DNA from 2 places in the Peribacillus sp. JNUCC41 genome. Region 2 is predicted to be linked to the other one. Evidence: a T-box and tRNA genes for the amino acid it is inferred to sense, from the RefSeq annotation. Region 2 holds a T-box; the other holds one or more tRNA genes.
The links. A T-box is a leader RNA that pairs with one kind of tRNA and senses whether it is charged. The one in region 2 lies ahead of glyQ (glycine--tRNA ligase subunit alpha), so its partner is inferred to be a tRNA-Gly.
Positions count from the first base shown of each region.

Region 1: it encodes a tRNA-Gly, which carries the amino acid that the T-box ahead of glyQ (glycine--tRNA ligase subunit alpha) is inferred to sense. The anticodon was not compared.

Region 1 is NZ_CP062163.1:2,738,340-2,748,844, reverse strand. It holds gene trmL (tRNA (uridine(34)/cytosine(34)/5-carboxymethylaminomethyluridine(34)-2'-O)-methyltransferase TrmL) at 1-284, opposite strand, end outside; gene JNUCC41_RS13385 (amidase domain-containing protein) at 352-1,209, opposite strand; gene JNUCC41_RS13380 (DUF421 domain-containing protein) at 1,482-2,174, shown strand; gene queG (tRNA epoxyqueuosine(34) reductase QueG) at 2,648-3,787, opposite strand; gene JNUCC41_RS13370 (B3/B4 domain-containing protein) at 3,892-4,560, shown strand; tRNA gene JNUCC41_RS13365 (tRNA-Gly) at 4,979-5,052, opposite strand; gene JNUCC41_RS13360 (YbjN domain-containing protein) at 5,238-5,651, opposite strand; gene JNUCC41_RS13355 (FUSC family protein) at 5,798-7,750, opposite strand; gene JNUCC41_RS13350 (hypothetical protein) at 8,159-8,347, opposite strand; gene JNUCC41_RS13345 (NADP-dependent oxidoreductase) at 8,380-9,408, opposite strand; gene mgtE (magnesium transporter) at 9,893-10,505, opposite strand, start outside.
Region 2 is NZ_CP062163.1:5,415,124-5,425,628, forward strand. It holds gene dnaG (DNA primase) at 1-461, opposite strand, end outside; gene JNUCC41_RS26195 (YaiI/YqxD family protein) at 515-970, opposite strand; gene JNUCC41_RS26200 (pyruvate, water dikinase regulatory protein) at 1,483-2,304, opposite strand; gene JNUCC41_RS26205 (transcriptional regulator CcpN) at 2,321-2,959, opposite strand; gene glyS (glycine--tRNA ligase subunit beta) at 3,121-5,190, opposite strand; gene glyQ (glycine--tRNA ligase subunit alpha) at 5,177-6,073, opposite strand; T-box leader at 6,173-6,349, opposite strand; gene recO (DNA repair protein RecO) at 6,408-7,160, opposite strand; gene JNUCC41_RS26225 (YqzL family protein) at 7,194-7,337, opposite strand; gene era (GTPase Era) at 7,435-8,364, opposite strand; gene JNUCC41_RS26235 (cytidine deaminase) at 8,357-8,755, opposite strand; gene JNUCC41_RS26240 (diacylglycerol kinase family protein) at 8,795-9,172, opposite strand; gene ybeY (rRNA maturation RNase YbeY) at 9,150-9,626, opposite strand; gene JNUCC41_RS26250 (HD family phosphohydrolase) at 9,623-10,505, opposite strand, start outside.

The DNA of each region.
Region 1 (10,505 bases), 2.7 Mb from region 2:
TGATCACTGTAATCGAAGCTGGAATGCGGCTGCTCTCCAAATTTCGTTAAGTAATAAAATTCACCGCCGGCATTTCTTTCATAAAACTCTTCTAACGAATCATAATAATGGATCTTTACATTTTCCCAATAATCGAGACCGGCCCGTTTAAGCTGTTTGTCATCCGTCGAGAAACCGAGCGGGCGGATGAGATGTAAAGACGTATCCGTCCCTGCACATGTTCTTGCGATATTTCCTGTATTTGCTGGAATCTGTGGTTGATATAAAACTACATGTATTGACACTTCATTTTCACCTCTAGTTTGAACTTCACCTTAATTATAGCATTAAACAAAAAAGACTAAAAACCAATCACCCTCCATCCAAAATCACAAAGAATTTATAAACGATGTTCGGTGTATACCTGGTCGAATCTTCATACGTCCAATATCGGTGACGGCTGTTCATCGTATGTGCATTCACAAGCGGCATCCCGTCCTGATCCTTCGCCGTAACAATCAAGTTATGATCAAACCGTCCGTCGCCTTCGAAATCTATGCAGAGGATATCACCCAAATTCAATTCCTTGGCCGACTCCACCCGCTTTGTCCTGATGACATTCCCGGCTTTAAGCAGATGATATAAGGAATGGGCCGTCGTCCATGTGTAACTCCAGCTTTTTCCCCTTATCCACCAGCCCTTATTTTTGTTTGGCGCCCCCCACATCGGTATTCCTCCCGCATGTAAACATTGTGAAATGAAATTCGTACAATCATCAGTGAATTTATGATAGGCCGGATTGAATTCATTCCACCAACGCTCGGCATATTGGACGGCCTTCATCCGATCATATTTATATGCGAGACGATCTGCGCCTGGATCACATTTTGGCGGTGCCTCTTCGGTTTCAAAGGTGGGAAAAAGCTCACGTTCATCCACTATATACCCATTTCGAAACCGGGCCTCCCTTTCTTCCATTTCTTCTTCTATATAAAATGAATCCTCCTGTTTCAATAAATATTGCAGATGCACATGATATGTCAGGACTGTATCATTATCTTCCTTTTTCCTCGAATGCACCTTCCCTGCCGCATTCACCCGAACAATTTCAGCAGCACGGTTCCTCATCATTTCCCTCTTCAAATGTAACTTCCTTTCACTCCGCTCCAAATCATCGGAAGTATAAAACTCCACTCTTTCTTGTAAAAGGCGTTGCAATTGTTCCCTCAAGTTCATGCCCTCCTTCTTACCATCTATGCTAATGTGTATGTGCGAAGGGGATTAAAATGCACCTGACGATTTCCCTCGCCTTTTGATTTTAAAGGGCAATCCAAACAACCCTTACATTCATAAATTTTAAAGTCACGTGTGAAGCCTTTCCGTATGGGTCGATTACAGTATGGCTTTTTTATGCTGAATTATAATCAAAGTAATATTGGGGAAATTATAAGAATGAATACACAATTTTCTAACTTGATTAGACCAGATTGGAGACGGAAATTTTGAGCATTATTGAAGTGTTAAGTAGGGTGGTCGCTGCTTTTGTGGTTTTACTATTGATTACTCGAATTATGGGAAAAAAACAAGTAAGTCAGTTGACTTACTTCAACTATATTACAGGTATCACTATCGGCGCGGTGGCTGCTTCCATCACAATTGATACAAGTATTGATATGGTTGACGCCTTCGTTAGTTTAATCGGTTGGTCCGTACTCACTATTCTTGTAAGCTTTATTAATTTAAAATCTCCAAAAACTCGTATAATACTTGACGGCGAACCTACAATTGTAATCAAAGATGGAAAAATCCTAGAGAAAGCTTTGAAAGGGGAAAAATTAAACATGGATGACCTTAGCATGCTATTGCGAGAACAAAGCATATTCTCCATGCAAGAGGTAAACTATGCCGTTTTAGAACCAAATGGTCAATTGTCTGTCTTAAAAAAAGTGGATAGCCAGAGTGTTTCCAAAAAGGATATTACTTATGTGAAACCATTATACATACCTACAGAAATTATTGTGGATGGAAAAATCATTCCTCATAATTTAAGTAAACTGAGTTTAAACCAAAACTGGTTGGAAACGCAATTACAGCAGTTTGGTGTATGCCTACAAGATGTATTTTATGCTGAAATACAAAGTGATGGCACTTTGTATATAGATAAAAGACAAGATGACCAGTTTCCTCCACGTTAAGAGGGATAGGGGGGACTCAAGTCATTTAAATTTGGACAGTCATGCTTCGAGAGCTAACGATTTGCTGATTATTAACAGCCCAATAATCTCTCTTTTTAGGTACCCACAGGTATATATATTTATATATATACAAATATCCCCACCATAGGAATAGCATAACAACTAGTTATTCAGAATGGAAAGTGTCCGAAATAAGCGGTGCTGCAGTTCACCTTAAGTATGAATTGGTAGATGCCGTAACAAATATACCCGTATAACAGCAATCTTATTATGGGGATGTAAGTTCTGCTGATAATCGATACTGGTTTTATCTTCTGTTCAATAATGTATTTACTACAAAAGACTACTACTTAGAATATAAAATGACAGCTATCCGGTTACCTTCAGTGGTAATGTCCATAACTAGAAAAAAGAGAAAGAAGCTGCCCCAAAAGTCATTTACGTCTTATGGGACAGCCTCTACATCTTAAATATCATTTTGTTTCCAAGGTAAACTGCAGTCCTTTCTCAATTTCCGCCAGTACCTCTTCATCCGTTTCCTTCATTCTTGCTTCCTCCAGAATGGAAACGGCCTGCTCCCGGCCAATTTTCCCAACTGCCCAAGCCGCAGTTCCTCGTATTACAGGCCTTGGATCTTCCTTCATGACCTGTATCAATTGGGGTAATGCCGTTTCATCTTTGAAGTGGGCCAGTGCTAAAATGGCATTTCGTTGGATTGGCTTTTTACCACGCCAAGAGCCAGATACATGGCCGTATTTCTCTTTAAAGTCCCGATTTGAAATCGTAAGCAGTGGTTTCAACAGCGGTTTCGCCAGCTCGGGGTCGGGTTCCATCTCTTCATGGAAATGAAAATCCATTCCTTTGTTTTTCGGACAAACTGTCTGGCATGTATCACAACCATACAAACGATTGCCTATTTTCGTCCTGAACTCATCCGGAAGGAAACCTTTTGTCTGGGTTAAGAATGCAATGCAACGCTTGGAATTTAGCTGCCCGCCCTGAACAAGCGCACCAGTCGGGCAAACATCGACACATTTATTGCATGTCCCGCATTGATCTTCCATCGGTTGATCAGGTTCAAATGGCAGGTTTGTAATCATGTCCCCCAAATATACATAAGACCCGAATTCCGGAGTGATGATCATACTGTTTTTTCCACTCCAGCCAATTCCCGCACGCTCAGCCACTGCCCTATCTGATAATTCACCCGTATCAACCATGGATTTCGTCAATGCCCCTGGCACTTTATCTTTAATGAAATTCTCAAGTAACTGCAATCTATTTCGAAGAACGGTATGATAATCCGTTCCCCAAGAAGCCCTGCAAAAGATCCCGCGTCGCTCACTTTTTGTACTTTGCGGAGCATCCTTCAATTTCGAAGGATAAGCAAGCGCAATCGAAATGATGGATTGCGGTTTATCGAATATCAATTCAGGGCTTACCCTCTTTTCTATATCGGTTTCTTCAAACCCTGACTGATAATCCAGCTTCTGTTGACGTATCAGCCTACCTTTCAATTCGGTAAAAGCCGTGGCTGATGTAAAGCCGATTTTATCAATGCCGATTTCCTTACTATATAAAATAACTTCTTGCTTGAATAAGTTCATATCCATACTAATCACCTACTTCATTCAGTATTCCCATTGAAGCTTGAATCCATTTCAAACCATTGCTATCTATGATAAACTAATTGCAATCATTTTTGGAGGTGAAACGGTTGGAAATTACTATATCAGCTAATCTAAGCAGTAAAATCCCTGAATTCAAAGTTGGGATCATTACATATGAAAACATCGAAGTAGGTCCCTCCCCGCAAATGGTGAAAGGAAGACTTCAACTATTTCAGGAAGCACTTTTCTTCGACCTTGAAGAAAAGGAATTGACCGACTTTTCCGGCATTAAAGCGTGGCGGGAGATTTTCAAGGCTACAGGAACAAACCCGTCACGGTATCGCCCCTCCGTGGAAGCCCTTTACCGCCGCATAAAAAAACAGAATTACTTGGCACCCATCCATTCAGCCATCGATTTGAATAACTTCTTCTCGCTGTTATATGAAGTTCCGATCGGCATTTATGATGCGGACAAATTATCAGGAGACATCTCGATAAAGATTGGCGAAGGGTCAGATGGTTATGAGGGATTGAATGGCCGCTTGAATTCCATGGAAAATATGATTACATCAGCCGACCATGATGGCGCATTCGGAAGTCCTTACGTTGATTCAGAACGCACGAAAGTCACCGAAGGAACGAAAAAGGCCATCCAAATCATATATTTACAGCCCAATACTCCAATCACCGAAGCAAATCAGCTAACGAAATCCTTAATGGACATGTTCCTTGAGATCCATGGGGGTGTAGGAACTTACTCGATTGTAGAAGGATAATTAAAACTGAACGGAAATAAGCCCTTTCCACAATCGGAAGGGGTCTTTTCATGCTTTTCCCTAACTTATATGGATAAATAAAACCCGTGCGCGAATATCCTTTTATTCAACCGTTCGGTCATACCTAATTACACAACTTTTTCAGTTTGGACAATAAAAGCACACACCTATTCAAACTGATTCTACTTACGTAGTTAATCTCTTTGAACAAGTTTGTTCTGCATCGAAATCCCCACTCTTCCAGATGAAGGATCACAATAAATAGTTACGGTATGACATCCGGCATTACCGCCTCCATAGAATGTAGTTAATTGGGACAATAAAAAAATCCCACTGTAAACAGTAGAATTCTTGTAATAATATTTAAACGCAAAGCTTCGTTCTCCAGGTAACGAAACCCTACGTTATGAGTATGTATTGGAGCGGGTGAAGGGAATCGAACCCTCATCATCAGCTTGGAAGGCTGAGGTTTTACCACTAAACTACACCCGCATATCCTTGTAGAACTTTGTCGAATTACTAACAAAATTAATTATATAGTTTAATGTGAAAAAATGCAATAGTTCTTTTAAAAAAATTTAATAATTAATGTATTGTAACGTTAATATATTCATTCACTCTAGTAAAGATGTTAAAAGTCCCCTGATTCAGAGAACTTTTTCATCCTATATGATGATTTAAGACCAAATGACTTCCATTAACCGCGGATAAACCTGCTGTGCCGTTTCAAGCAGCATGATTAACTTCCTGAATGCCAGATCCGGTACGATGTCCCCCTCAATGGAGTATGAATACCGAATGGAAATGGTCCCATTTTCTTCATACAGCTTTGAATACCTAAAATTAGCATTATATTCATTCAACAGTGTATGTACATCCTGTTTCTTATCAGGATTCTTTAACTCGGCGACATTAAAGCAAAATAAGTCCGCCACATTTTCATCTTGATTGAAAGCAAATACTAAAAGGACCTTCCACCCGTCCTTTAACTTTTGCTCGGCTCTAAAAAAGGTGGTGCCATCTTCTTTCAACTCATTCATATAGATTTTCTCACTAGTTAAAAAATCACGAAATTTAGCAACGTTTGACATGGTTCATCACCTTTCTGTTTGTAAATACATTTTATAATGAAAACCGGCATTTTTACAGACTTTTCTATAATCCTGCAAATTTCTTCCTATTAACAGTGGCGAATGAGATTCCAATAAGAACTCCCTTTTTAGAATCACTAGATTGATTAGCTCGTTGCTTCACCGCTAAATCGAAGTGCTTTTTGAAGATCCAAAATTTCGTGGCGGATTTTTGAGTACCCTTCAATTTCCGGAACCACTTTATTAGTAAGTGACCTCCCCTTATCTGCAGCGATTGCCATTGTTTCAAAAACATACAGTAATTGAGCAAGTTCACGCTCTGAAAGTACCGACCAATCAGAGAATTTCAAGCTTGCATTTAAATAATATCCCAACTGTTCTATCGAAAATATCACGGGCCAAAGAGATTCCAGTCTAGCCTTGTTTTTGAATATCTCACCAAGAGCCGCATTGTAGACCGTTAATAGATTCACCATATTGGTTTGCATTTTGTTCCTTTCACTGCTTTCATCGATTGCAAGTCCATTATCATGTCCAGAGAACGCCACCAACAGAAATTGCCCCTGGCTTCGAATTGTTTTGGCCATCAAATGATTGAGAAGGCTTGAGGCCGATTGACTGCCGATTAACAGCGATCCAAGAAGACCTATCATGCTCCCAACGACGATATCGGTTATTCTTACGGTCGCAAAAAAACTAAAATCATAGCTTTGAGTTGAATATTCCGCCATGATTAAAGCTGAAGGGGTAAAAAACATCGCCGCCAATCCATAATTCCGTACGATGAAAAGCTCTGTAATGATTGTCAAACACAAAATGATCAGAACGATAATGAACTCGTTATGAACGGATGCAAGAATTAAGCTTGCTAATAGGAGTCCGATGATTGTCCCGAAGGTCCTTTGTACCGCACGATGAAATGTGGCAACAATGGTCGCACCTGACATAACGGCTGCACATGATAAGGGAATCCAATACGAACGGTTAAAATCAGCGGAATAGGCGATGATGGCGGCAATGGTAAGGATTGTTCCATATCGAATGGAAGAGAGAAAGACAATCGAGTTCTTGTCGAACGCCCCAAGAAAAATCGTTTTTAATGAAGGCTTTGAGATTGAAGCTTCTTGGTGGATTTTACTAACCGGTTCATTCATGATGGCATCTGCATTGTAAATTTCAACGAATAGCTTTTCCACCTCTAGTTCCATTTGGTCCGGCTGAAGAATTTTTGATTCATTTTTAGTTTTAGATGCAATGGAGTCGGCCAAGGCACGTACCGATTGTCCTAATTCTGGCGGTAGCACAGCCTTTTTATGCAAGGATAGTTCCAATGCTTCCAGGAAAATGACATTTGCCTGGTCATTCAATAGAAACAACCGCTTTAACATGTCTGAGCTTCGCCTGTTTGAAAACCTGGCTAACAATGTATCTTCCGCTTGTTTCATCGCCAATACCGTTCTTTGTCTTGCTGCATTGAATCCCCCGGTGCCTAGCGAATCAAAGAATGCACCCAATTCTCTGTACACCTTTTCCACCGCAAGCTTTTCTGGTCCATGAGGATTGAAAAACCAACCTAACATACAGATTATCCAAGACAGTGCCCCCCCCAATAAAACAAGACCTCCACGCAACGGCGCAAGCGTCTGATCAATGGGCATACCTGTCGCTAGCGCAAAACTCAAGACAAAGAAAACCGCCGAAGGACCGGTAATCTTTAATGCACCAAAAATAAAAAAAACACTTCCCCCGATGATCCCCATCATTATGGCTGTTCCCAATTGGTATGGAGCCAAAAGTGTCCCTAATACAACAGATAAAGCAAGACCCACCATCACAAAGAAAGTCTTTTTAGCTCTTTGGTAATACGGTTGGTTAAATACGTATAAATAAGTGAACCCGCCTATTCCTGCCAGTAAACCGTATGCTAAATTGCCGAATAATAAGCCAATTAAAACAGGTAAGGCAGCCGCTATCCCTGCACTTAAAGCTTTTATCCAAGGAAATGGATTCTTTTTTAATTCAAAAGCCTGTTTAAATGTCGTATGTATTACATCCAACTTCAGGGATTTTGAAGATGTCCCTTGCTTATTTTTACTCATTTCAATTTTCCCTTTCATCAAATGATTACCTAGGTAACTATTCTTTACTTTATCATATCATTATGTCGAGAGCTATGTTTATAGAGACCCTTTTTTAATATCCTTCATATGGAACAAAAGATACGGTAAAGGGTAAGGAATTCTTTAAAACCTTTGTTTTTCACCTACTTTTCGTATGATTTCCATACGTATCGAAGTCCTTGACTCTCAAAAAGGAACATCACTGTCATGACTTCAACAGATATGTAGACAAACACGGCCTTTCATGTGTTAGTGACTAGTATCGAAATTATTGATGATATATATATAACTCTCTTATCTCGGATGTTATTCATAACAACAAATTGTCCGAAAACGACATTGATCCCAACATATGAAAATACAGAGAATTCTTTGCATATTTTATTCCTAAGGTTGATTATCTTTCATGAAGGACATGCTTTGTAAATGATCAGGAATGGACACCCCTATATCCAAATAAAAAAGGTCGAAGCACATCAATTTAGCTGAAAGATGTGCTTCGACCTCTATTATTGGTTTAACGGGATTTTTTTGAAATAACAGCTCTTTTAATACACCCTCATTTTCAAAGGTCAAACAAGATTCCGCCTCCACTTTGTTCCCTAATCTTATAGTTGAGCGAATTCAGGTTCAGCAACTTTTACAAGCTGTTTACCGAGGTTCGTTCCTTTAAATAAACCTAAAAAGGCATCAGGTGTGTTTTCGAACCCTTCAATAATCGTTTCTTCATACTTCAGCTTTCCTTCTTGAAGCCACTTACCTAAATCCGTAGCCCCCTCTTGGAATCTAGCGGCATAATTCCCAACTGTGAAACCTTTCATAAGGGCACTCGTTTTGATCATCGCCGATTGCAGACGCGGTCCTAGATCTTTCCCTTCTGCATTATAGGAGGAAATCGCTCCGCATAATGGAATTCGGGCATTTGCATTCAAAAGTGTGAAAACAGCATCGGACACCTCGCCGCCCACATTATCGAAATAAACATCGACTCCATCGGGAACAGCATTAGCTAAATCTGTCTTAAAACTATCTCTTTTATAATTTACGGCTCCATCAAATCCGAGCTCTTTCGTTAAGTACTCAAGTTTTTCATCTGAACCGGCGATGCCAACAACCTTCGCACCTTTAATCTTAGCAATTTGTCCGACTGCTGAACCAACTGCTCCAGCCGCTCCTGAAACCACTACAGTTTCACCTTCTTGAGGTTTACCAATATCAAGCAAGCCAAAATATGCAGTTAAACCGGTCATTCCAAGAATCCCTAAATGAGTTGTGACCGGAGCCACCTTGGGATCAATCACGCGGATTTCCTTTTCAGTGACAACTGTGTATTCTGCCCAGTCGATATTCCCAACAACGACATCCCCTTGTTTGAAGGAATTCGATTTGGACTCAACAACTTCAGCAACCACTCCACCGGTGATAACCTTATTCAATTCAAATGGAGCAATATATGATTTTGTATCTTGCATTCTGCCACGCATGTATGGATCGACAGATAAATATAGTGTACGTACTAAAATCTCATTATCCTTTGGTGTGGGAACGTCACTCTCAACAAAGTTAAAATCCCCTTTCGAAGGCATACCTTTTGGACGATTTGCCAGGGTGATCATTTGCTGTTTGGTTTGTGTCATCATTGTTCCTCCTTGGTTTTAAATACGTAATTTCGAAAAGAAGCGTATCACTGATGAAGTTCATAGGTCAAAGAATATGATTGGCTATTGCTTCCATAACACTCTTTATGTAGCCTTTCCTGAAAATCCTAAACTTGCTACGACCTATTATGTCCCATGTTTCTCTTTCATATAAAGGTCATCAGCAAATGACTTTTTTACCTTCAATGTTCGTTTAAGAATAAATCATGTACGTAGACTTCTATATTATACGGTTCGCTTCCCAGGAAAATTTAACGGCCTTTCCCCTTTTGGATACCGGAAAAGGCCGCAGCTTTTTTTAATCTGCTTGGCAAATGTTCAAGCTCAGCAGCTACTTTTTTTCTTCTTATCTATAATCCCGATTTAAAACGTCGGCATGGACATTTTGTTCTGAAATCTTTGAGACTGAGTTCACACTTAAAAAAACTTTACAAGCATATGTGAACTTGGTTTACTGGAAAGTCTACATCAATTTTGAAATAAACATCGTTGCAATTCCAAAGTAAATGAGTAACGAAAGTATATCATTCAATGTTGTAATTAGCGGACCAGAAGCAACTGCAGGATCTATGTTGAATTTATATAATATCAAAGGAATAATGGTCCCAGCTAACGTCCCGATAATTAGGGTCATCACTAACGAACTTCCAACCACTAATCCCAGAACGGGATTTCCCTGCCAAACATAAGCAATGATGGAAATTAATATTCCACAGGTAATTCCTATTATCAATCCAACTTTCATTTCCCGTATAATAAGTCTGGTTACGACACCTTTATCCGTATCACTGGTGATTAGGCCTCTTACAACAACAGCTAAAGATTGAGTACCTGTATTTCCAGTCATCCCTGCGATCATCGGCATGAAGAAAGCAAGTGCAACAACTTTGGACAATGTTTCTTCAAAACCGCTTATTATAGTTCCGGACACTAATCCGATAAATAAAAGTAAAATAAGCCAGGGTAGCCGACGATATGCGGCCACGTGTGCCTTCGTGTCAAAGTCTATAGCTTTACCCGAAGCCGATAATTTTTCAATATCTTCATTCGCTTCCTTAATGACAACATCAATAATA
Region 2 (10,505 bases):
GTTTCTTCAGTAAACCCGCGTTTAAGTAAATATTCGAGAGCATCCTGCCCCTCTTTCGTATTAACGAGGAGATGATGATAAAACTTCCTCAGCAGGTCATGGGCTTCAATCATTTGCTGAGAGCCTGCCGGCATGTTAGATCGCTTGGAATCCTTATTGATTTCAACATCCAAAGGAACATTTCCTTTTTCAGCTAAAACTTTTGCAGATTCCACAAAGCTGTAGCCTTCTATATCCATCAAGAAGGTGAAAATATTCCCGCCTGCCCCGCAACCAAAACAGTGAAAAATTTGTTTTTCCGTTGAAACGGAAAACGAGGGCGAGTTTTCACCATGAAATGGACATAGGCCAAAGTAATTGCGCCCCTGCTTCTTCAGCTGGACATACTCCCCAATTAAATCTACAATGTCAACAGCTTCGCGAATTTGATTAATTTTCTCATCTTCTATACGGCCATTTATCATTTTTCCACCTTGCAATATTGGTGATAGTTTTTTTAATTCGATACTGTTTCCTAATTCCCTGCAAAGTTCGACAATGTTTTCATAAGTTTATTTGTAAAACATGCACGATCTTCCTTTGTGAATGCTTTCGGCCCTTTCGTATGCTTACCCTGCCTGCGGAGTTTCGCCGACTGATAACGCATATCCAAGAGCATGAAAATATTCTCGTCAGTGTATTCTTTTCCCCTTGGCGAAAGGACATAAACGTTTTTAGGAAGCAGGGTCCCAGCCAAACCAATATCTGCTGTAACGACAATATCACCCTTTTTTACTGAGTTTACTATATAAAGATCTGCCGCTTCTTTGTCTGCATCGACATAAACCCATTTACCTTCAGGGTTATTCATCATATTTTTATATGATGCAACAAAACAGACTTCAACATCGTGCAAATTTGCACAATGAAGGATTTCGTCTTTCACCGGGCATGCATCGGCATCGACGTGTATCGTAGGTTTATTATTCATACCTTCTAATTCTACATCTTTCTGCATAATCCTTTTTCTCCCCTAAAATTTATGAAGATATGGTGAATTTTCAGCATTGATTCAGAGGATTCCCTCTAAAAAGAGCACAAATCATTCTCCAAAGAATACCTGCTTATTTAAGTGAAAGCACCTCTTTTGCCTTGAAAAAGACCAGCCCTTCCTGAATTATACGGAACATGTCGAATTATTTTTACAATAAAAACCTTGACATCTCATTAACCTTTAGTTTATTCCTTATTAATTAAGTCTAAACCTTAAGATTACTTTTTTCTCACAATTTTTTATTATAGTCTATTTGATTAGAAGATGCCAACATTTAAATTCTGAATGTTTTTTCATGCAAATCAGCGGATTGCACTTGGAAACTAGAGGAATTTTATGTAATTATTTTGAACTTATTCTTGTTATTCCCTTTTTCGACCTTGGCATTAAAATGTGAGCTGACACATAGAGTGTCTAGCTCACATTTTAATTTGCCTTAATTATAAGGATCAACGGTTTTTATTTTGAAGGATATTGATTATCAAATTGGCTGTTTCTTCGACAGCCTTATTGGTTACATCAATGATAGGACAGTTCAACCTTGATATGATTGTATCAAAGTATGTCAATTCTTCTTTTATTCGCTCCACATTTGCGTAAATGGCATGATCATTGAGCCCAAGTGACTTTAATCGTTCTTTACGAATATGGTTCAGCTTTTCCGGGCTGATCTTTAAACCGATGCATTTTTCAGGAGGTACCAGGAACAGCTCTTCTGGAGGTTCCACTTCAGGCACTAAAGGTACGTTCGCCACTTTATAGCGCTTGTGGGCTAAATACTGTGATAATGGTGTTTTGGAAGTGCGCGAAACACCCACAAGGACGATATCTGCACGTAAAATGCCCCGTGGGTCACGTCCATCATCATATTTTACAGCAAATTCAATGGCTTCCACACGCTTGAAATAGTCATCATCCAGCTTTCTCACCAGACCAGGCTCATTAAGCGGCCCTTTTGGCGCCCTTTCCTGAAGGATGTCCATGAGCGGCCCTAAAATGTCATAAGCAGACAGGTTTTCTTTCTCGACCTGTGCTTTCATATACGCTCTAATGGCTGGCTTGACAAGAGTATAAGCAATGATCGCCCCATCCAACTTAGCCAGTGATATCACTTCATCCACATTTTGTTCATCTTCAATATACGGAATTCTCTTTATGGAAAAAGCAGATCCCGAGAACTGGCTTGCAGCGGCTTTTGTAACCAATTCCGCTGTTTCCCCTACTGAATCCGATACAACATATATAATAGAACCGTTCATATTCTCCGTCATTCCTTTTGCAAGCCCCCTAATAGCCTTCATCAGCCAAAGCTACGAATGCTTTCGTAATATTGGTTTTTGTAATCCTTCCAATTACTTCATAGCCTTTTTCTGTGTCTTTGACGACCGGTAATGAGTCGATTTGTTTATCAATCAATTTTTTGGCAACATCAATCAACAGGTCTTCTTTTGAACACATGGTAATATTGGGCATCCTAGTCATGATGATGTTGACTGGAATGGAGTTAAGCTCTTGTTTCCCAATACTCGCACGCAACAAGTCTTTCCTTGATAAGACACCAACAAGCAATGCATGCTTATCGACGACGAACATTGTTCCGACATCTTCTAAAAACATCATGACTATTGCATCATATACGGAAATGCCCTCGTCAACAACGACAGGTATCGATTGGTAGTCTCGTACATAAAGATGGTTGAGGCTATCTGTCAAAAGCTGTGTCCCTGACCTGCCTGTATAGAAATACCCCACCCGGGGCCTGGCATCAAGAAAACCTGCCATCGTTAAAATCGCTAGATCTGGACGAAGTGTCGCCCTGGTAAGGTTCAATCTATCCGCAATATGCTCTCCAGTAATCGGTCCGTTTTCTTTTACGATTTGTAAAATATGTTCCTGACGCTTATTCAATTGGATTATAATCACCACCCCACTGCTTTCGCAGAGTAAAGTAACAAAAGTTGTTCATTTAATAATTATATACTAAATTATTTAATTAGGGCATTTTTGTCCTATTTATTGACCATTTATCTTTTGAAGAAATCGGAAGCTCTTATTAAAGGGTTTCCGATTTCCATACATCCTTTCGATCATGTAAGGATGATTTTATTCATGGCAGCAAAACCTGCAACTAAATCACTGATTTCCTTCATTAAGGATAAACGGTTATTACGGATTGCTTCATCCTCTGCCATGACCATTGTATTCTCGAAATATGACTCTATTTCCGTTTGAAGCGAAACAAGCTGTTCAAACCGCTCATTCTCATCTTTGGATTCCAAATAACGCTTTGCCACTTTTTGATATTTTACGTATAACGCATTCTCTTGATCATTCTCAAAGGCATTAGGGTCGACAGTTACCTTTTTGTCACATTTCACGGCAATGTTCATGACGCGACTCAAAGCTTCCAAACTTTCTTTAAAGCCAGCTTCGTCTTTTTTCGCATTCAAGACATGTGCACGTTCCACGATGGAATGGATATAGCCGATCTCATTGAACAGAACTGCATCAATCAGATCGTAACGGATTTGCTGTTCTTGAAGCAGGTGTTTGACACGGGCTTTAAAGAATATGAACATATCCGCTTTAACTTCTTCAAGATCACGTTTTAAGATGCCTTTTGATTCCAGTCCTTTAAGGCCTAAAACAATAAGCTCCTCTAAAGGAATATCCCATTTTTTCTCAGCTAGGATTTGGACGACCCCGCTCGCCTGCCTTCTTAATGCGTAAGGATCTTGGGAACCTGTCGGAATGACACCAATGGCGAAGAATGAAGACAGAGTATCAATTTTTTCAGCTAAACTCACAACTGCACCAATGACTGAAGGTGGTACAATGTCATCCGCATGTCTTGGCATATAATGTTCATTGATAGCCGCGGCCACTTCTTTGGCTTCCCCTTTTAGGAGAGCATATTTTTCACCCATATACCCTTGCAATTCAGGGAATTCATAAACCATATGACTCACTAAATCGAACTTGGCAATTGCCGCTGTACGAAGCGCCATTTCTTTTTCGGCCTTTAAATTCAAAGCATCCGCAAGGGCACCGGTCACTGCAGTTACCCGGGCAGTTTTCTCGGCCAATGTACCAATTTCTTCATGATAAACGATGCTGTCAAGTTTTTTCAAAGCATCCGAAATCTCTTTTTTCTGATCTTCTTGATAGAAGAATGCTGCATCCGATAAGCGGGCACGCAATACTTTTTCATTCCCTTTAGAGACCTTATCCAAATGACGGTCATCGCCGTTACGCACGGTTACAAAGTAAGCAAGCAGTTTCCCGTCCTTATCTTTAACAGGGAAATAACGTTGGTGTTCCTTCATTGATGTGATAAGTACCTCAGCAGGAAGCTCTAGGAATTCTTCTTCAAAATGTCCAAATAACACCGTTGGATACTCTACCAAATTATTGACTTCTTCAAGCAGATCTTCATCGACCGGGATGATCCAGCCTTTCTCCTGCTCAAGCTCTTTAATCTGATCCAATATAACTTGTCGGCGTTTATCTGGATCCGCCATTATAAATTGTTCTTTTAGCGTATCTTCATACCGTTCCGGCTGCTCGATGATTGCGCTATTGCCCAAGAAACGGTGTCCTTTTGTTTCACGGCCCGTTTCCACGTCAGCAATGCTAAATGGAACTATGTCATTGCCGAATAAGGCAATCAGCCATTTAATCGGACGGACGAAGCGGAGCTCCTGATTGGCCCAGCGCATATTTTTCGGGAAAGTCATGCCGCTGATGATTTCCTGAAGCTCAGATAAAAGCTGAGCAGTCTGCTGTCCTTTTATGAATTTATTCACATGGGCATATTCCACACCCTTGAGTTCTTTAAAATAAATGTCCTCTGGAGTCATGCCTTGACCCCTGACGAATCCCAATGCGGCTTTAGACCAGTTGCCTTCACTGTCCAAAGCGATTTTCTTAGCCGGACCTTTTGCTTCTTCTTCGATATCCTTTTGGGATTCTTCCACATCTTTCACCAATACAGCTAAACGTCTTGGTGTGGAAAAAGCTTCAACCGTTCCGAATTCAATCGCTTTTTCCGTTAGCCATTGCTGTACTTTATCTGACAATTGTTTCATTGATGCTGTCACAAAACGGGCAGGCAGCTCTTCCAATCCAATCTCCAATAACAAATCACGCTTGCTCATTTGTATTCTCCCCTTTCACTTTCAGGATCGGGAAGCCTAATTTTTCCCGCTCTTCATAGAAGGTTTTGGCAACCTTACGCGCTAAGTTACGGCAACGGGCAATATAACCCGTTCTTTCCGTCACCGAGATGGCACCTTTGGCATCCAAAAGGTTAAATGTATGTGAACATTTCAAGACATAATCATATGCAGGATGTACAAGTCCTTCTTCCATTTGGCGATGCGCTTCCTTTTCATACATCGTGAAAAGCTGGAATAGCATATCAAGGTCGGAGGTTTCGAACGTATATTTCGAATGTTCGTATTCCGGCTGACCAAATATATCCCGAACTGTGAATCCATCTGTCCATTCTAGGTCAAATACATTTTCCTTATCTTGAATGTAAGAGGCGAGACGTTCGATTCCGTATGTAATTTCCACTGAAACCGGCTTACACTCAAGGCCGCCCACTTGTTGGAAATATGTAAATTGAGTGATTTCCATTCCATCAAGCCATACTTCCCAACCTAGACCAGCACACCCTAGTGATGGATTTTCCCAGTTGTCCTCCACAAAGCGAATATCATGCTCAAGCGGATTTATCCCTAATGCGCGTAATGAATCCAAATATAACTCTTGGATATTGTCAGGCGACGGCTTCATGATCACTTGGAACTGATGATGCTGATACAGTCGATTAGGGTTCTCGCCATAACGGCCGTCAGCAGGACGGCGGGAAGGTTCCACGTAAGCAACGCTCCAAGGCTCCGGTCCAATGGCTCTCAGGAACGTGTATGGGCTCATCGTTCCTGCCCCTTTCTCTACATCATAAGCATTCATCAATATGCAGCCTTGTTCAGACCAATGCTTTTGTAACGTTAAAATCATATTTTGAATATTCATCGTACACCTCCAGATTATTTAAAACGGCTCTTATAAAATTAAGGAATAGGAACCCATTACATCTTGGCAAACAAAAAACTCCCGTCCCTATGCGAAATGCATAGGGACGAGAGTTTACCCGCGGTTCCACCCTAATTGCCGTTTATAAAACGGCCTCTTTTCAAAGCAACATGCTCCGGAAACGCCCTTCCCTGTAAATCCATACCCCGGCTTCCACCGTCCCGGGTTCGCTTTTTATGGAGAATGACAGATACTCTTTTCCATCAACGCAATCTTCTTATTTTGATGATTAGAATTTTATACAAACTAGCATGGAATGTCAATAGGGCAGATCCTAAAACATATCTTTCATCGTATCAATCTGTTTCAGGAACTTTTTTGATTTCAAATGCAGACCGGAATATTCCTCATAATATGCATCGATGATCTTCCGAAGTTCTTTTTTCGTTTCAGGCTTAACGGAAATGTTTCCGAGCCTTGATAAATCGAAATAATAAAAGATTCGAAGCAATTTGACGGCTGCAGGTGAAATTTTATAATGATAAGGGTCTTTCCCCAGACAGCGGTGACAGATAAAGCCCGCTTCCCGAAGCGAGAAGGAGAATTCCCCTTCCGTTTCACCACATACAGCACACTGATTCAGCACTGGGTTAATCCCATTTACGGGCAGCATCTTCATTTCAAAAATGAATGTCAAAACCTCTGCGTCATATTCCTCGTTTATGTAATGCAAGGTTTGCGAAAGCAATTCATATAAATACGGATTCGGCTTCTTATCCTCGACGCTTTTATCAAGCAATTCAACAATATATGAAGCATAAGCAGTGGCAAAAAGATCCTCCCGTATGAAACGGAGTGAATCGACCATTTCGCCTTGCTGAAGACTACCGAGTCCGGTTGATGTGGTTACAAGAAAATACCCGGAGCAAAAAAGCTGTGTGACGGCAGAAAGCCTGCTGTTTGGTTTACTGGCTCCTCTAGCCATAACGCCAATTTTTCCTAGCTCACGGGTATATATAGTAATGATTTTGTTATTTTCTCCATATGCAGTTCGCCTTATGACAATGCCCTCACATTTTTGGAGCATACCAAGACACCACCCATGCTCGCCAAGACTAACCTATGAAACAGGAAAATCAATTTCTGCTAGCTCATCGTTCAATACCAAGTGTCTTTCCTGTCTCTCGACTTCTATCTCCTTAAACAGCAAATAGGTGTCCACATTACCTGTTTCAGTAAATAACTCCCAGGTAAAATCCAACATATAAAGCCCACCTTTCATTTTTAACTAGCAATGAATATCCGACCATATGGTTAGCTTGACCGTTTTCCGAACTTTCATGAAGCGTAAATTTTGTTAATTAATACTCGCTCTCATTGAAGCCATAATCGCGAAGCTGGCTTGCTTTGTTCCGCCAATCCTTCTGTACTTTCACCCATAGTTCCAAGAAAACTTTCGAGCCCAATAAGTTTTCGATATCCACTCTGGCACGGCTGCCGACTTCTTTAAGCATTTTCCCTTGCTTTCCGATGACAATGCCTTTTTGTGAATCACGTTCGACAACGATCGTCGCCATGACATTAATGGTATCACTGTTGTCCATTTTTTTAATTGAATCGATGACAACAGCCACTGAATGCGGAATTTCTTCACGTGTCAGGTGCAGTACCTTCTCGCGGACCAATTCGGAAATGATAAAACGTTCCGGGTGGTCTGTCACTTGGTCAGCTGGATAAAACTGGGGACCCTCTGGCAGATGCCCCTTGATTTGTTCAAGCAGTGTATCGACATTATTTCCTTCAAGCGCTGAAATCGGAACGACCGCCGCAAAGGGGTATAGCTGTTGGTATTTTTCAATGATCGGAAGTAAATCATCTGGATGCATCGCATCGATTTTGTTTACAACAAGGAAAACAGGCGTTTTTACGGATTGAAGTTTTTCGATGATAAACTCGTCACCGCGTCCGTATCCTTCAGTCGCATTGATCATGAAGAGAATCAAATCGACTTCCTTCAATGTATTCGTGGCCACTTTCATCATGAAGTCACCAAGCTTATGCTTTGGTTTATGAATGCCGGGTGTATCGATGAAAATCATTTGTGAATCGTTTTGAGTAAGTACACCCTGGACCTTATTTCTTGTAGTTTGCGGTTTATCGCTCATGATGGCGATCTTTTGACCGATGACCCGATTCAGAAATGTACTCTTTCCAACATTAGGTCGTCCAATAATCGAAATGAAACCTGATTTGTAATCTTTTACTTGTTTATCATCAAATAGTTTATCCATTTAAATCCTCCGGTGAAAAAGCTCCTGGAAGCAATTCCTGTACTGTTAGTTCTTTTATATCCCCATGTAAGTTGGTCAAAACGACCGGCATATCCTTTTCACACAGTTCCGAAATAACCTGCCTGCATGCCCCGCATGGGGAAACGGGACCATCGGTATCTGCCACGACGGCAAGTTTAGTGAATTTTTTATCATTATGGGCATAAGCGCTGAATAAAGCTGTCCTTTCGGCACAATTACACATGCTGTATGCAGCATTTTCTATATTACAACCATGATAGACCTTTCCATCAGAGGTTAAAAGGGCAGCCCCCACCTTAAATTTGGAGTAAGGCACATAAGCTTTATCCCTTGCTTTTTTAGCTTCCTCAATCAATTCTTTTGTATTCAATTCACATCTTCCTTTCAAATTGAGTACCATTTTGGCAACCTACAGGCCAAACTTGGGCAAAAAGATAATCAATCCAACTATTATAGAAAATATAGCATATATGAATACAGCTCCGGCTGCAATATCTTTTGCCTGCTTGGCAAGCGGATGGATTTGATCCGTTACCAGGTCCACTACCCTTTCAATCGCTGAATTAACGAGCTCCAGCGTAATCGTACCGGCTATTGCCGCTAAAATGAAAAGCCACTCCATCCCATTCAATGAGAAGTACCAACCAAAGAATACGACGATTGCCGTTAACACGAAATGTATCTTGATATTGCGTTCAGTCCTAACGGCCTCCAAAATTCCCTGACAGGCAAAAGAGAAACTTTTTAATAAAGGATACCTTTTTTTACCCTTCTCTTGAAAGTCCATATTCTTCCAAGATCTCCTTTTGTTTAGTGAACATCACTTTTTCATCTTCTTCATTCATGTGGTCGAATCCTAATAAATGCAGAAAACCATGCAGTGCTAAAAATCCAAGTTCCCGGTCAAATGAATGACCATACTCTTCAGCCTGTTCTTTCGTGCGTTCAATGGAAATGATGATATCCCCTAACATGCGGGGCATTTCCGCACCGACAATTTCCACTTCATCTTCCCCCATTTCTTCAAGTGCAAAGGAAATGACATCTGTAGCTGAATCTTTATGTCGATATTCTTTATTGATTTCCCGAATCCTATCATTGTCTACAAATGTAACTGACAGCTCGGTGTCTTTTTCAATGTTTTCTTTTCTTGCCGCAAATTGCAGAATGCTTTCAACAAGCCGCTGGGCTTCCTCCGTTACTTCATTCGTTTCATCCATTAAATCGATAGCTAAAATCATTCTTTCACCTTCTGTCCTAATTTATCCGGCTCCGGATATTCAATCCTGGAGTGGAAGATACCATTCAGCGATTCACATAAGGAATGCTTCACGATACTCAATTCTCTCATAGTAATGTCACATTCATCAAATTGACCATCAGAAATCCTGTCCTGAATGATGAAACTTACCAACTCTTCAATCTTCTCCGGAGTTGGGTGCTTCATCGATCTCACTGCGGCTTCCACACTATCGGCTATGCCGATGACGGCCACTTCCTTCATTATCGCCCTCGGCCCGGGATATCGGTAGGCAGCTTCAAGTGTGGACTCATCCTGTTTTTTTGCCTTATGGTAGAAAAACTTCAATAAAGTCGTACCATGATGCTGCTCTGCAATATCCACAATCTCTTTCGGGAATTTGTGACCTCGCAGCATCTCCCCGCCATCTACGGCATGGGCAATGATGATATCCCTGCTCGTTTCCGGCTGCAGCCGATCATGCGGGTTCTCTTCATTCATCTGATTTTCGATGAAGAAATGCGGCCGCTTCGTTTTACCTATATCATGATAATAGCTGCCGACCCTTGCCAGCAACCCATTCGACCCGATGGCTTCACAAGCCGATTCCGCCAAATTGGCAACCATAACACTGTGATGATATGTCCCCGGTGCCTCAATCAAAATCCTCCGCAATAACGGATGATTGGGATTCGCGAGCTCGATAAGCTTAATCGATGATAAGATCCCGAAACCTGCCTCGAAAAACGGTAACAGGCCCATTGTCAAAACGGCTGAACCCACTCCAGAACCTATGGCGGCAGCAGCATAATACAAGTACTCCATTCTAGTATAATGGCTGTCCATAATAAAGATGAGAGAAAAAACAAATGCCATATTG